DNA from 3 places in the Streptomyces sp. NBC_00386 genome. Region 3 is predicted to be linked to each of the others. Evidence: predicted binding sites of a transcription regulator. Region 3 holds the regulator's gene; each other region holds the start of a gene.

Region 1 (4,160 bases), 1.0 Mb from region 3:
TTCCGCCGTACCCGCTCCCACCCCTGTGATCCGGGCCACGTCGTGGACCCGGCGTACCCCCGGGAGCCGTCCGGGGGCGGGCCGGGAAACGCCCGAGGGCGGCACCCCCCTTGCGGGAAGGTGCCGCCCTCGGAACGTCAGGACGGTTGATCGACCGGGGTCGATCAGAAGTCCATGTCACCGCCCGGCATGCCGCCCGGAGCGCCGCCGGCAGCGGCCTTCTCCGGCTTGTCGGCGATGACGGCCTCGGTGGTCAGGAACAGCGCGGCGATGGAGGCGGCGTTCTGCAGAGCGGAACGGGTCACCTTCGCCGGGTCGATGATGCCTTCGGCGATCATGTCGACGTACTCACCGGTCGCGGCGTTCAGGCCGTGGCCGACGGGCAGGTTGCGCACCTTCTCGACGATGACGCCACCCTCGAGACCACCGTTGACGGCGATCTGCTTGAGCGGGGCCTCCAGGGCGAGACGCACGGCGTTGGCGCCGGTCGCCTCGTCACCCGTGAGCTCGAGCTTCTCGAAGACCGAGGAAGCCTGGAGCAGGGCCACGCCACCACCGGCGACGATGCCCTCCTCGACAGCCGCCTTCGCGTTGCGAACGGCGTCCTCGATGCGGTGCTTGCGCTCCTTGAGCTCGACCTCGGTGGCGGCACCGGCCTTGATGACGGCCACGCCGCCGGCCAGCTTCGCCAGACGCTCCTGGAGCTTCTCGCGGTCGTAGTCCGAGTCCGAGTTCTCGATCTCGGCACGGATCTGGTTCACACGGCCGGCGACCTGGTCGGCGGAGCCGGACCCGTCGACGATCGTGGTCTCGTCCTTGGTGATGACGACCTTGCGGGCGCGGCCCAGCAGGTCCAGACCCGCGTTCTCCAGCTTGAGGCCGACCTCCTCGGAGATGACCTCGCCGCCCGTGAGGATGGCGATGTCGCCGAGCATGGCCTTGCGGCGGTCACCGAAGCCCGGAGCCTTGACGGCGACGGACTTGAAGGTGCCACGGATCTTGTTGACGACCAGGGTCGACAGGGCCTCGCCCTCGACGTCCTCGGCGATGATCAGCAGCGGCTTGCCGCCCTGCATGACCTTCTCCAGGAGCGGGAGCAGGTCCTTCACGTTCGCGATCTTGGAGTTCGCGATCAGGATGTACGGGTCGTCGAGGACGGCCTCCATACGCTCCATGTCGGTGGCGAAGTACGCCGAGATGTAGCCCTTGTCGAAGCGCATACCCTCGGTGAGCTCCAGCTCCAGACCGAAGGTCTGGGACTCCTCGACGGTGATGACGCCTTCCTTGCCGACCTTGTCCATCGCCTCGGCGATGAGCTCGCCGATCTGGGTGTCGGCGGCGGAGATGGAGGCCGTCGAAGCGATCTGCTCCTTGGTCTCGACATCCTTCGCCTGCTCCAGCAGGGCACCGGAGACGGCCTCGACGGCCTTCTCGATACCGCGCTTGAGGGCCATCGGGTTGGCGCCGGCGGCGACGTTGCGCAGACCCTCGCGCACGAGCGCCTGGGCCAGCACGGTCGCCGTGGTCGTACCGTCGCCGGCGACGTCGTCCGTCTTCTTGGCGACTTCCTTGACCAGCTCGGCGCCGATCTTCTCGTACGGGTCCTCGAGCTCGATCTCCTTGGCGATGGAAACACCATCGTTGGTGATCGTGGGGGCGCCCCACTTCTTCTCGAGGACGACGTTACGGCCCTTGGGGCCGAGGGTGACCTTGACGGCGTCAGCGAGCTGGTTCATCCCGCGCTCGAGACCGCGCCGTGCCTCCTCGTTGAACGCGATGATCTTGGCCATGTGAAGTGGTCCTCCCGGACGGGGTGGATTGCTCCGGATCGTGCCCGCGCCCGCGACGGACGGCCTGCAAGCCTTGTGGTTCCTTGCCCCACAGGCCCGCGGGCCTCGCTGACCCGATCCAAGTTCTGTCACTCTCACTGGGAGAGTGCTAACGCCAATGATTAGCACTCGACCACTGCGAGTGCAAGCGCCTCTCACGAAAACGGGGCCGATGGGCGACCTCCACGCGCGCCCTGGAGGGCGGCCCTCGCGCGGCCCCGCACGGGCACGCTCGCGGGCGCGCGCAGGACAAGCGGAGGACGGCCGGAGGTGGCCGGGGACGTACGAGGGGCCCGCATCCCTGTGGGATGCGGGCCCCTCGTATGTGAGTTGCGTCGGTGGTCGTTCGCGCCCGATCAGACGGCGAGTTTGACCATGTCCGCCTGCGGACCCTTCTGGCCCTGCGAGATTTCGAACTCCACTCGCTGACCCTCTTCAAGGGTGCGGTAGCCGTCCATCTGAATCGCGCTGTAGTGCACGAAGACGTCCGCACCACCGTCGACCGCGATGAAGCCGTACCCCTTCTCCGCGTTGAACCACTTGACGGTGCCCTGAGCCATGCCTAACTCCCCTATTACTGGCCCTTGCACAGATCCACACTTCGCGGATCCGGGTCAGACCTCACCCCCCAACGGTTGGGGGTGTGCGCCGGAACGCGTCGACCGCGGCTGAATGTATCTGTCCAACTGCCCTCTGCAACAGGTCAATCGGACGAGAATTCTGGGCATGGCCGATCAATGATATGCGGAGAATGCGCAAGGATTCGGGGCAAGTCGGGCCCCGCAAATGCCATAAAATGCCCAAAAAGGCGAGCCAGTTTGGCTACTTCTTGTCGGCCCGCGAACGCTCACTCATATGCGTCCGGCATGAAACCAACATCCAAATTGGAGCGGCTTCCCCAACTCTAGCGCGCTCAACCCTACAGAATTGCCCCCTCCGTTTGTCTTACGGAGGGGGCAATTATGTGAACGCACTGTGTTCGGCATTACCGAGGGTAACGATCAGCCTCCGGCGACGGCCGGAATGATCGAGACGCCCACACCGTCCGGAGTCGCCGTCTCCAGGCCCTGCTCGAAGCGAACGTCGTCGTCGTTGACGTACACGTTGACGAAGCGGCGCAGCTTGCCCTGGTCGTCCAGGACGCGCGCGGCGATGCCCGTGTGGTTCTTCTCCAGGTCGCTGATGACCTCGGCGAGGGTCGTGCCCTCGGCCGTCACCTCGGCGGCGCCACCGGTGTAGGTGCGCAGGATGGTGGGGATGCGGACGTTGACGCTCATGATGCGAGGCCAGCCTCTCGGAAGGAGTCGAGGTTCGGGCGGATGGTCGCGGTCAGCCCGGTGTCCGAGGCCACCGCGTCCAGGGTCTTGAGGCCGTCGCCGGTGTTCAGCACGACCGTGGTGAGGGTCGGGTCGAGGAGACCGTTCTCGATCAGCTTGCGGGTGACGCCGACGGTCACGCCGCCGGCCGTCTCCGCGAAGATGCCCTCGGTGCGCGCGAGCAGCTTGATCGCGTCGACGATCTGCTCGTCGTTCACGTCCTCCACGGCACCGCCGGTGCGCCGCGCGATGTCGAGCACGTACGGCCCGTCCGCGGGGTTGCCGATGGCGAGCGACTTGGCGATGGTGTCCGGCTTCTGCGGCCGTACGACGTCGTGGCCGGCCTTGTAGGCGACGGACACCGGGGAGCAGCCCTCGGCCTGGGCGCCGAAGATCTTGTAGGGCCTGTCCTCGACGAGCCCGAGCTTGATCAGCTCCTGCAGGCCCTTGTCGATCTTCGTGAGCTGGGAGCCGGAGGCGATCGGCACGACGAGCTGGTCGGGGAGCTTCCAGCCGAGCTGCTCGCAGATCTCGTACGCCAGGGTCTTGGAGCCCTCGGCGTAGTAGGGCCGCAGGTTGACGTTGACGAAGCCCCAGCCCTCGCCGGCCGGGTCGCCGATCAGCTCGGAGCAGAAGCGGTTCACGTCGTCGTAGTTGCCCTGGATGCCGACGAGCTCGCCGCCGTAGACCGCGGCCATGACGACCTTGCCCTGCTCCAGGTCGTGCGGGATGAACACGCAGGAACGGAAGCCGGCGCGGGCCGCCGCGGCGCCCACGGCGCCGGCGAGGTTGCCCGTGGAGGAGCAGGAGAGGGTGGTGAAGCCGAAGACGCGGGCCGCTTCGATGGCCTGGGCGACGACGCGGTCCTTGAAGGAGTGCGTCGGGTTGCCGGAGTCGTCCTTGACGAAGAGCTTTCCGGCGTCGACACCGAGCTCACGGGCCAGGTTGTCGGCCTGCACGAGCTTGGTCCAGCCGGGGTTGATGTTGGGCTTGTCCGCCACGTCCGCGGGGACGG
Region 2 (4,160 bases), 2.4 Mb from region 3:
CCTTGATGATCACGATTTCCTTCTCGGTGGCCCGGTAGACCAGCCGGTGTGTGCCCGCCGATGCCGCCGCCCGTGTCCCACCCGTATGCCGGTCCGTCTCGACGGGGAACTCCTGCGGCAGCAGTTCCCGGAAGGCGCCCCCGCGTGACCAGGCAAGACGTTCCTGACGTCAAAGACGCGTCGGCGCGCCCGCCGGACAGCACTTCGCCCCGCCGCGGTGCGGCGGGGCGAAGCGGTCAAGCGCTGTTCGACGAACGGCGTCCCTTGAGGGGCATCGGCCCCGTCCTCAGGGAGTTCCCGCTGTACGTCAGTGGGAGTGCCCGTGGCCGCCGTGGCCGGCGTCGCCCTCGTCCTCGGCCGGCTTCTCGACGACCAGGGTCTCGGTCGTCAGGAGCAGGGAGGCGATGGAGGCGGCGTTCTCCAGGGCGGAGCGGGTGACCTTGACCGGGTCGATGACGCCGGCCTTGACCAGGTCGCCGTACTCGCCGGTGGCGGCGTTGAAGCCCTGGCCCTTGTCGAGCTCGGCGACCTTGGCGGTGATGACGTAACCCTCCAGGCCGGAGTTCTCGGCGATCCAGCGCAGCGGCTCGACGGCGGCGCGGCGGACGACCGCGACACCCGTGGCCTCGTCGCCGGTCTTGCCGAGGTTGCCCTCGAGGACCTTCACGGCGTGGACGAGCGCGGAGCCACCACCGGAGACGATGCCCTCCTCGACCGCGGCGCGGGTCGCGGAGATGGCGTCCTCCAGACGGTGCTTCTTCTCCTTGAGCTCCACCTCGGTGGCGGCGCCGACCTTGATCACGCACACGCCGCCGGCCAGCTTCGCGAGGCGCTCCTGGAGCTTCTCGCGGTCCCAGTCGGAGTCGGTGTTCTCGATCTCGGCCTTGATCTGGTTGACGCGGCCGACGACCTCGTCGCTGCTGCCGGCACCGTCGACGATCGTGGTGTCGTCCTTGGTGACGGTCACGCGGCGGGCGCTGCCGAGCACGTCCAGGCCGACCTGGTCGAGCTTGAGGCCGACCTCCTCGGCGATGACCTGACCACCGGTGAGGGTGGCGATGTCGCCGAGCATGGCCTTGCGGCGGTCACCGAAGCCGGGGGCCTTCACGGCGACGGCGTTGAACGTGCCGCGGATCTTGTTCACGACCAGGGTCGACAGGGCTTCGCCCTCGACGTCCTCGGCGATGATCAGCAGCGGCTTGGAGGCGTTCGACTGGATGACCTTCTCCAGCAGCGGCAGCAGGTCCTGGATGGAGCTGATCTTGCCCTGGTGGATGAGGATGTACGGGTCGTCGAGGACGGCCTCCATACGCTCCTGGTCGGACACCATGTACGGGGACAGGTAGCCCTTGTCGAAGGCCATGCCCTCGGTGAAGTCCAGCTCCAGACCGAAGGTGTTGGACTCCTCGACGGTGATGACACCGTCCTTGCCGACCTTGTCCATCGCCTCGGCGATGAGCTCGCCGACCTGGCTGTCCTGCGCGGAGAGCCCGGCCACGGCGGCGATGTCGGACTTGTCGTCGATCGGGCGGGCCGTCGCGAGGAGCTCCTCGGAGACGGCCTTGACCGCGGCGTCGATGCCCTTCTTGAGCAGCGCCGGGGAGGCACCCGCGGCGACGTTCTTCAGGCCCTCGCGCACGAGCGCCTGGGCCAGCACGGTGGCGGTGGTCGTACCGTCACCCGCGATGTCGTTGGTCTTGGTCGCCACCTCCTTCACCAGCTGGGCGCCGAGGTTCTCGAACGGGTCCTCGACCTCGACCTCACGGGCGATGGTCACGCCGTCGTTGGTGATGGTGGGGGCGCCGAACTTCTTGTCGATGACGACGTTGCGGCCCTTGGGGCCGATCGTCACCTTCACCGTGTCGGCAAGCTTGTTGACGCCGCGCTCAAGGGCGCGACGGGCGTCCTCGTCGAACTTCAGGATCTTCGCCATGGGAGCGGTTCAGCCCTCTCGGAAAACTTGGGAGAAACGAACGGCGCCCCCAGCGCCCGGTTCATCGAAAGTAGCGGGGGCCAGGGGCGCAGTTCACTGCAATGCTTGGTGCGGGGTTGTCCGGGGGAAGCCCCCGAACGCCCTTACCGGGTGAATTACTTCTCGATGATCGCGAGCACGTCGCGAGCCGAGAGGACGAGGTACTCCTCGCCGTTGTACTTCACCTCGGTGCCGCCGTACTTGCTGTAGAGAACGATGTCGCCGACGGCGACGTCGAGCTCGACACGCTTGCCGTCCTCGATGCGACCCGGGCCCACGGCCAGGACGACGCCCTCCTGGGGCTTCTCCTTGGCCGTGTCCGGGATGACCAGGCCGGAGGCCGTGGTCTGCTCGGCGTCGAGCGGCTGGACCACAATGCGGTCCTCAAGCGGCTTGATGGCAACCTTGGAGCTGGTGGTCGTCACGATCCGACCTCCCCCTTCGGAGATCTCACGGGGTTAACTGTCTGAGGTGGCGACCAGGTGGATCCGTCGTCGCGGGTGCCGGATCTGCCCGTCGCTATTGGCACTCTCCAGGGGGGAGTGCCAGACCTGAGACTATGACTGTGATTAGCACTCGGTCAAGCGGAGTGCCAAAGGCAGTCGGCGTGGCGTGGGCCGGAACGTGCCGGACCGCACCGAATGGACGCTTCCCCGGGGGCAACTCTCCGGTCGCTCCGGCGGCAGCTCTCCCGTCGACCCGGGGCAACTCTCCGGTCGCCCCCCCCGGGGGGCAGCTCTCCGGTCGGCGCCTTCTAGAGGTAGTTCTCCAGCCGCGCCAGGGTGAAGCCCTCGCGCTGGATCCGGCGGAGCAGGCGGAGCGTGGCGCCCGTGAGATCGGGTTCGGCGGGGCCGGAGAGGATGTCGCCCGGCCGGAGCGGGTGCGCGTCGGCCGTCCTGCCGAGGACGATCGCGGCGACCCCGCAGTCGGCGGCGGCGCGCAGGGTGGTGTCGTCGTACCGGCCGTACGGGGGCCGCAGCAGCCGGGGCCGGACGCCGAAGCGCCGCGTGAGCTTGTCCTGCTGTCCGCAGATCTCGGCACGCTGGCCGGCGTAGGGCAGACCGCGCAGCGTGGCGTGGTCGAGGGTGTGGTTCTGGACGCTCGCGCCGACCGCGCGCAGCCGGGCGAAGCGCCCGTAGCCGGGGCCGGCGACCCGGTCCGTGAGGAACACGCTGACCGGCAGGCGCAGTTCGCGGACCATGTCGGCGAACCGCGGATCGCGCTCCGCCCCGTCGTCGTACGTCAGGAAGACCACCTTGTCGCGGGTGCGCACCTGGTTCACGACGGGCGGCAGTCCGGTGTCCGCGGTGCGCGCGGTGGTCCGCTCGGGCACGTCCGGCGCGGGGGTGAGCGGGGTGGCCAGACCCCAACGGCGGTACGCCGACTCCGTCGGGTGCACCCGCTGGGCCGCCTTCTTGCCGAGCCGTTCGATGGGGTCGACGGACTGCGCGCAGCCGCTGAGCAGTACCGCCACGAGCAGCCCGGCGGCCGGCACCCGCACCCTCACGGGTAGTCCTCCAGGCGCGCGACCGCGTACCCCTGGCCGGCGCGCCGGGCCTGGGGCAGGCTCAGCCTGTCCGCGCAGGCGGCGAGGGCGAGGGCGGGCACGCCGACTCCCCGGCGCGCACCATCCCCGTTTGCGCCGGTTTTATCATTTTGTCGTACGTGTCGCATGGAGCCGGATCCTCCCAGCTCACCGCCCCCGCGAGGGCCCCGACACCGCCGCCGGAAGCACACCGTCCACCGACTGGCCCACAATGGCCGGGTGAACGACGTCTCCTTCGCCCCGCTCCTCACCGCCGAGGGCCGCGCCCTGCTCGACGAGGTCCGCGCCACCGAACCGGCACAGGAACTGGCCGTCGCCACCCGGCTGCGCCGCGACCACCCCGCCGAACTGGTCTCGGCGGCCCTCGGCCAGGCACGGCTGCGGCAACGGGCGGTGGCGAAGTTCGGCGCCGAGGACGCCGGACGGATGTTCTTCACCCCGAACGGGGTCGAGCAGTCCACCCGGACGACCGTGGCCGTACACCGGGCCGAGCGGCTGCGCGCGCTGGGGGTCCGCTCCGTCGCCGACCTGTGCTGCGGCATCGGCGGCGACGCCATCGCGCTGGCCCGCGCCGGAATCCGCGTCCTGGCCGTCGACCGCGACCCCCTGACGGCCGCCGCCGCCCGCGCGAACGCCGACGCG
Region 3 (4,160 bases):
GCCGGACCCCGCCGTGCCGGGCCCCGCGTACCGGACGCGCTCAGCCGGAACCCGCTGTGCCGGAACCCGTCGCGCCGAAACGTGCCGCCAAGGCGTCCCGTTGGGTCCGTACGAACGCGGCGTCCACGACCGCCCCGTGCCCGGGGACGTACAGCGCGTCCTCGCCGCCCAGTCCGAGCAGCCGGTCGAGGGCCGCGGGCCAGCGCGACGGTACGGCGTCGGGGCCCGCCTGGGGCTCGCCCGACTCCTCGACCAGGTCGCCGCAGAACACCACCGCCGGGTCGCCGGGCACGACGGCCACGAGGTCGTGGGCGGTGTGGCCCTCGCCCGTCCGCACCAGCCGGACCTCGACGCCGCCGCCGAGATCCAGGTCCCGGCTGCTCCGGACGAAGCCGCGGGGGCGTACGAGGGTGTCGGCCGCCTCCTCCGCCGCCCTCGGGTCGAGACCGTTGCGCACCGCGTCCGCGCACAGCTCGTCGCGGCCGTTCTCGTACGCCTCGGACGAACCGTCGGCGACGAGGATCCGCACGCCCGCGAACGCCGCGGCACCGAACACGTGGTCGAAATGCGGGTGGGTGAGCGCGATATGAGTCACACGTCCGCCGGTCAGGGCCCGCGCATCGGCGCACAGCGCGGCGCCCTCCGCGAGGCTCGACCCGGCGTCGATCATCAGCGCCGCCCCCTCGCCGACGACGAGCCCGGCCGTGCAGTCCCAGCCCGGAAGCCGCCGTCGCCCCACCCGGGGCGCCAGCCTTTCCCACCCGAGCTCTTCCCAAGTCAGCCTCATGCGGCGACGCTAACGGTGACCGGGTGCCGTGCACGACATCGCAGGCCCGCCCTTGCCCGGGGCGTGCCTCACCGCCGTACACTGAGCTGGGGAACGTTGGCACTCGCGTGCGCTGAGTGCCAGACGAAAGCCACGAAGACCACGAAGACCACCAAGTCGACTCCTGGAGGTGTGCGCGATGCTCAGCGAACGCAGGCTCGAGGTGCTGCGCGCCATCGTCCAGGACTACGTGGGCACCGAGGAGCCGGTCGGCTCCAAGGCGCTCACCGAGCGGCACCGGCTGGGCGTCTCGCCCGCGACCGTCCGCAACGATATGGCGGTCCTGGAGGACGAGGGGTACATCGCCCAGCCGCACACCAGTGCCGGGCGCATCCCCACGGACAAGGGCTACCGCCTCTTCGTCGACAAGCTCGCCGGCGTCAAGCCGATGACCGCGCCCGAGCGCCGCGCCATCCAGAACTTCCTGGACGGTGCCGTCGACCTGGACGACGTCGTCGGCCGGACCGTGCGGCTGCTCGCGCAGCTCACCCGGCAGGTCGCCGTCGTGCAGTACCCCTCGCTGACCCGCTCGACCGTGCGCCATGTGGAGCTGCTGTCCATGGCTCCCGCACGGGTGATGCTCGTGCTGATCACGGACACCGGCCGGGTCGAGCAGCGCATGATCAACTGCCCGGCGCCGTTCGGTGAGACGTCGCTGGCGGACCTGCGGGCCCGGCTCAACAGCCGGGTCGCGGGGCGTCCCTTCGCGGACGTCCCGCAGCTCGTCCAGGACCTCCCGGACGCCTTCGAGGCGGAGGACCGGGGTACGGTCTCGACAGTGCTCTCCACACTGCTGGAGACACTCGTCGAGGAGACCGAGGAGCGGCTGATGATCGGCGGTACCGCCAATCTCACGCGATTCGGACATGACTTCCCTCTCACCATCCGGCCGGTGCTCGAAGCGCTGGAGGAGCAGGTCGTGCTCCTCAAGTTGCTTGGAGAGGCCGGAGATTCGAGCATGACCGTGCGAATCGGGCATGAGAACGCGTACGAGGGACTCAACTCCACGTCCGTGGTCTCGGTCGGCTACGGTTCGGGCGGCGAAGCAGTAGCCAAACTCGGCGTGGTCGGCCCGACCCGCATGGATTACCCGGGAACGATGGGAGCGGTACGAGCGGTGGCACGGTACGTCGGACAGATCCTGGCGGAGTCGTAAGTGGCCACGGACTACTACGCCGTACTCGGCGTGCGCCGCGACGCGTCCCAGGACGAGATCAAGAAGGCGTTCCGGAGGCTCGCTCGCGAGCTGCACCCGGACGTCAATCCCGATCCGAAGACGCAGGAGCGGTTCAAAGAGATCAACGCCGCGTACGAGGTGTTGTCGGACCCGCAGAAGAAGCAGGTCTACGACCTCGGCGGTGACCCGCTGTCCCAGCAGGGCGGCGCCGGCGCCGCCGGCTTCGGCGCGGGCGGCTTCGGGAACTTCTCGGACATCATGGACGCGTTCTTCGGCACGGCGTCGCAGCGCGGACCGCGCTCGCGCACCCGCCGGGGCCAGGACGCCATGATCCGGCTGGAGATCGAGCTCGACGAGGCGGCCTTCGGCACCACGAAGGACATCCAGGTCGACACGGCCGTCGTCTGCGGCACCTGCAACGGCGAGGGCGCCGCACCCGGCACCTCCGCGCAGACCTGTGACATGTGCCGCGGCCGCGGCGAGGTGTCCCAGGTGACGCGGTCCTTCCTCGGCCAGGTCATGACCTCACGGCCGTGTCCGCAGTGCCAGGGCTTCGGCACCGTCGTCCCGACCCCGTGCCACGAGTGCGCGGGCGACGGCCGGGTCCGTTCCCGTCGCACCCTCACGGTCAAGATCCCGGCGGGTGTGGACAACGGCACCCGGATCCAGCTCGCGGGCGAGGGCGAGGTCGGCCCCGGCGGCGGCCCCGCCGGCGACCTGTACGTCGAGATCCACGAGCTGCCGCACTCGACCTTCCAGCGGCGCGGGGACGACCTGCACTGCACGGTCACCCTCCCGATGACGGCGGCGGCCCTCGGCACGAAGGTGCCGCTGGAGACCCTCGACGGCATGGAGGAGGTCGACATCCGTCCGGGCACGCAGTCCGGCCAGTCGATCCCGCTGCACGGCCGGGGTGTCACCCACCTGCGCGGCGGCGGCCGCGGCGACCTCATCGTGCACGTCGAGGTCACCACGCCGACCAAGCTCGACCCGGAGATGGAGCGGGTGCTGCGCGAGCTCGCCAAGCTGCGTGGCGAGGAGCGGCCCACGGGTCAGTTCCAGCCCGGTCAGCAGGGACTCTTCTCCCGGCTGAAGGACGCCTTCAACGGCCGCTGATCCAAGCGGGGCACGGGGCGGGACACGCCCCGTGCCCTCCATGTCGGAGGCACTATCCGGACGGGCGACCGGTTTCTGACTTGTCCCGGGGACGTGACAACATGCCGTCATGTCCTCCGCGCTGACCGATCTCTTCCCTCACCCGATCGTGCAGGCCCCCATGGCGGGCGGAGTCTCCGTCCCGCAGCTCGCGGCCGCCGTGTCCGAGGCCGGCGGGCTCGGCTTCCTCGCGGCGGGGTACAAGACCGCCGACGGCATGTACCAGGAGATCAAGCAGCTGCGCGGGCTGACCGGCCGTCCCTTCGGCGTCAACCTGTTCCTGCCGCAGCCCGAGCACGCGGACGCCGCCTCGGTCGAGGTGTACGCCCACCAGCTCGCCGGCGAGGCCGCCTGGTACGAGACCGAGCTCGGCGATCCGGACAACGGCCGCGACGACGGTTACGACGCCAAACTCGCCGTCCTGCTCGACAACCCGGTGGCGGCGGTCTCCTTCCACTTCGGCGTCCCGAAGCCGGAGGTGCTGGAGTCGCTGCGGCGCGCGGGCACCCTCACCCTGGTCACCGCCACCACGGCCGAGGAAGCCCTCGGCGTGCAGCGGGCCGGCGCCGACGCGGTCGTCGTGCAGGGCATCGAGGCCGGCGGACACCAGGGCACCCACCGGGACAACCCGGAGACGGACGGCACGGGCGTCGGCCTGCTCACGCTGGTCGCGCGGGTCCGCGAGACCGTGGGGATCCCGGTCGTCGCGGCCGGCGGCATCATGCGCGGCAGCCAGATCGCCGCCGTCCTCGCCGCGGGCGCGAACGCGGCCCAGCTCGGCACCGCCTTCCTCGCCACCCCCGAGTCCGGCGCGAGCGCCGTGCACAAACAGGCGCTGACCGACCCCCTGTACGTACGCACGGAGCTCACACGCGCCTTCTCCGGACGCCCGGCGCGAGCGCTGGCCAACCGCTTCATGCGCGAGCACGGCCCGTACGCCCCCGCCGCCTACCCCGAGGTCCACCACCTCACCCTGCCGCTGCGCAAGGCGGCCGCGAAGGC

Evidence for each region. Region 3 encodes HrcA, which represses chaperone genes, less so after heat shock. Its sites were predicted from a motif close to TTNGCACTCNGNNNNNCNGAGTGCNAA; they were not measured.
Region 1: a site for HrcA is predicted at 1,916-1,942, ahead of groL (chaperonin GroEL). Genes of this name have one in related genera too.
Region 2: a site for HrcA is predicted at 2,542-2,568, ahead of groES (co-chaperone GroES). Genes of this name have one in related genera too.

The regions. Positions count from the first base shown of each region.
Region 1 covers NZ_CP107950.1:5,294,523-5,298,682, reverse strand. The annotation lists gene groL (chaperonin GroEL) at 165-1,790, opposite strand; gene OG780_RS23390 (cold-shock protein) at 2,186-2,389, opposite strand; gene OG780_RS23385 (MoaD/ThiS family protein) at 2,831-3,106, opposite strand; gene thrC (threonine synthase) at 3,103-4,160, opposite strand, start outside.
Region 2 covers NZ_CP107950.1:3,956,864-3,961,023, forward strand. The annotation lists gene groL (chaperonin GroEL) at 308-1,933, opposite strand; gene groES (co-chaperone GroES) at 2,089-2,397, opposite strand; gene OG780_RS17185 (polysaccharide deacetylase family protein) at 2,727-3,479, opposite strand; gene OG780_RS17190 (class I SAM-dependent methyltransferase) at 3,738-4,160, shown strand, end outside.
Region 3 covers NZ_CP107950.1:6,328,557-6,332,716, forward strand. The annotation lists gene OG780_RS27730 (MBL fold metallo-hydrolase) at 41-787, opposite strand; gene hrcA (heat-inducible transcriptional repressor HrcA) at 966-1,982, shown strand; gene dnaJ (molecular chaperone DnaJ) at 1,983-3,119, shown strand; gene OG780_RS27745 (nitronate monooxygenase) at 3,229-4,160, shown strand, end outside.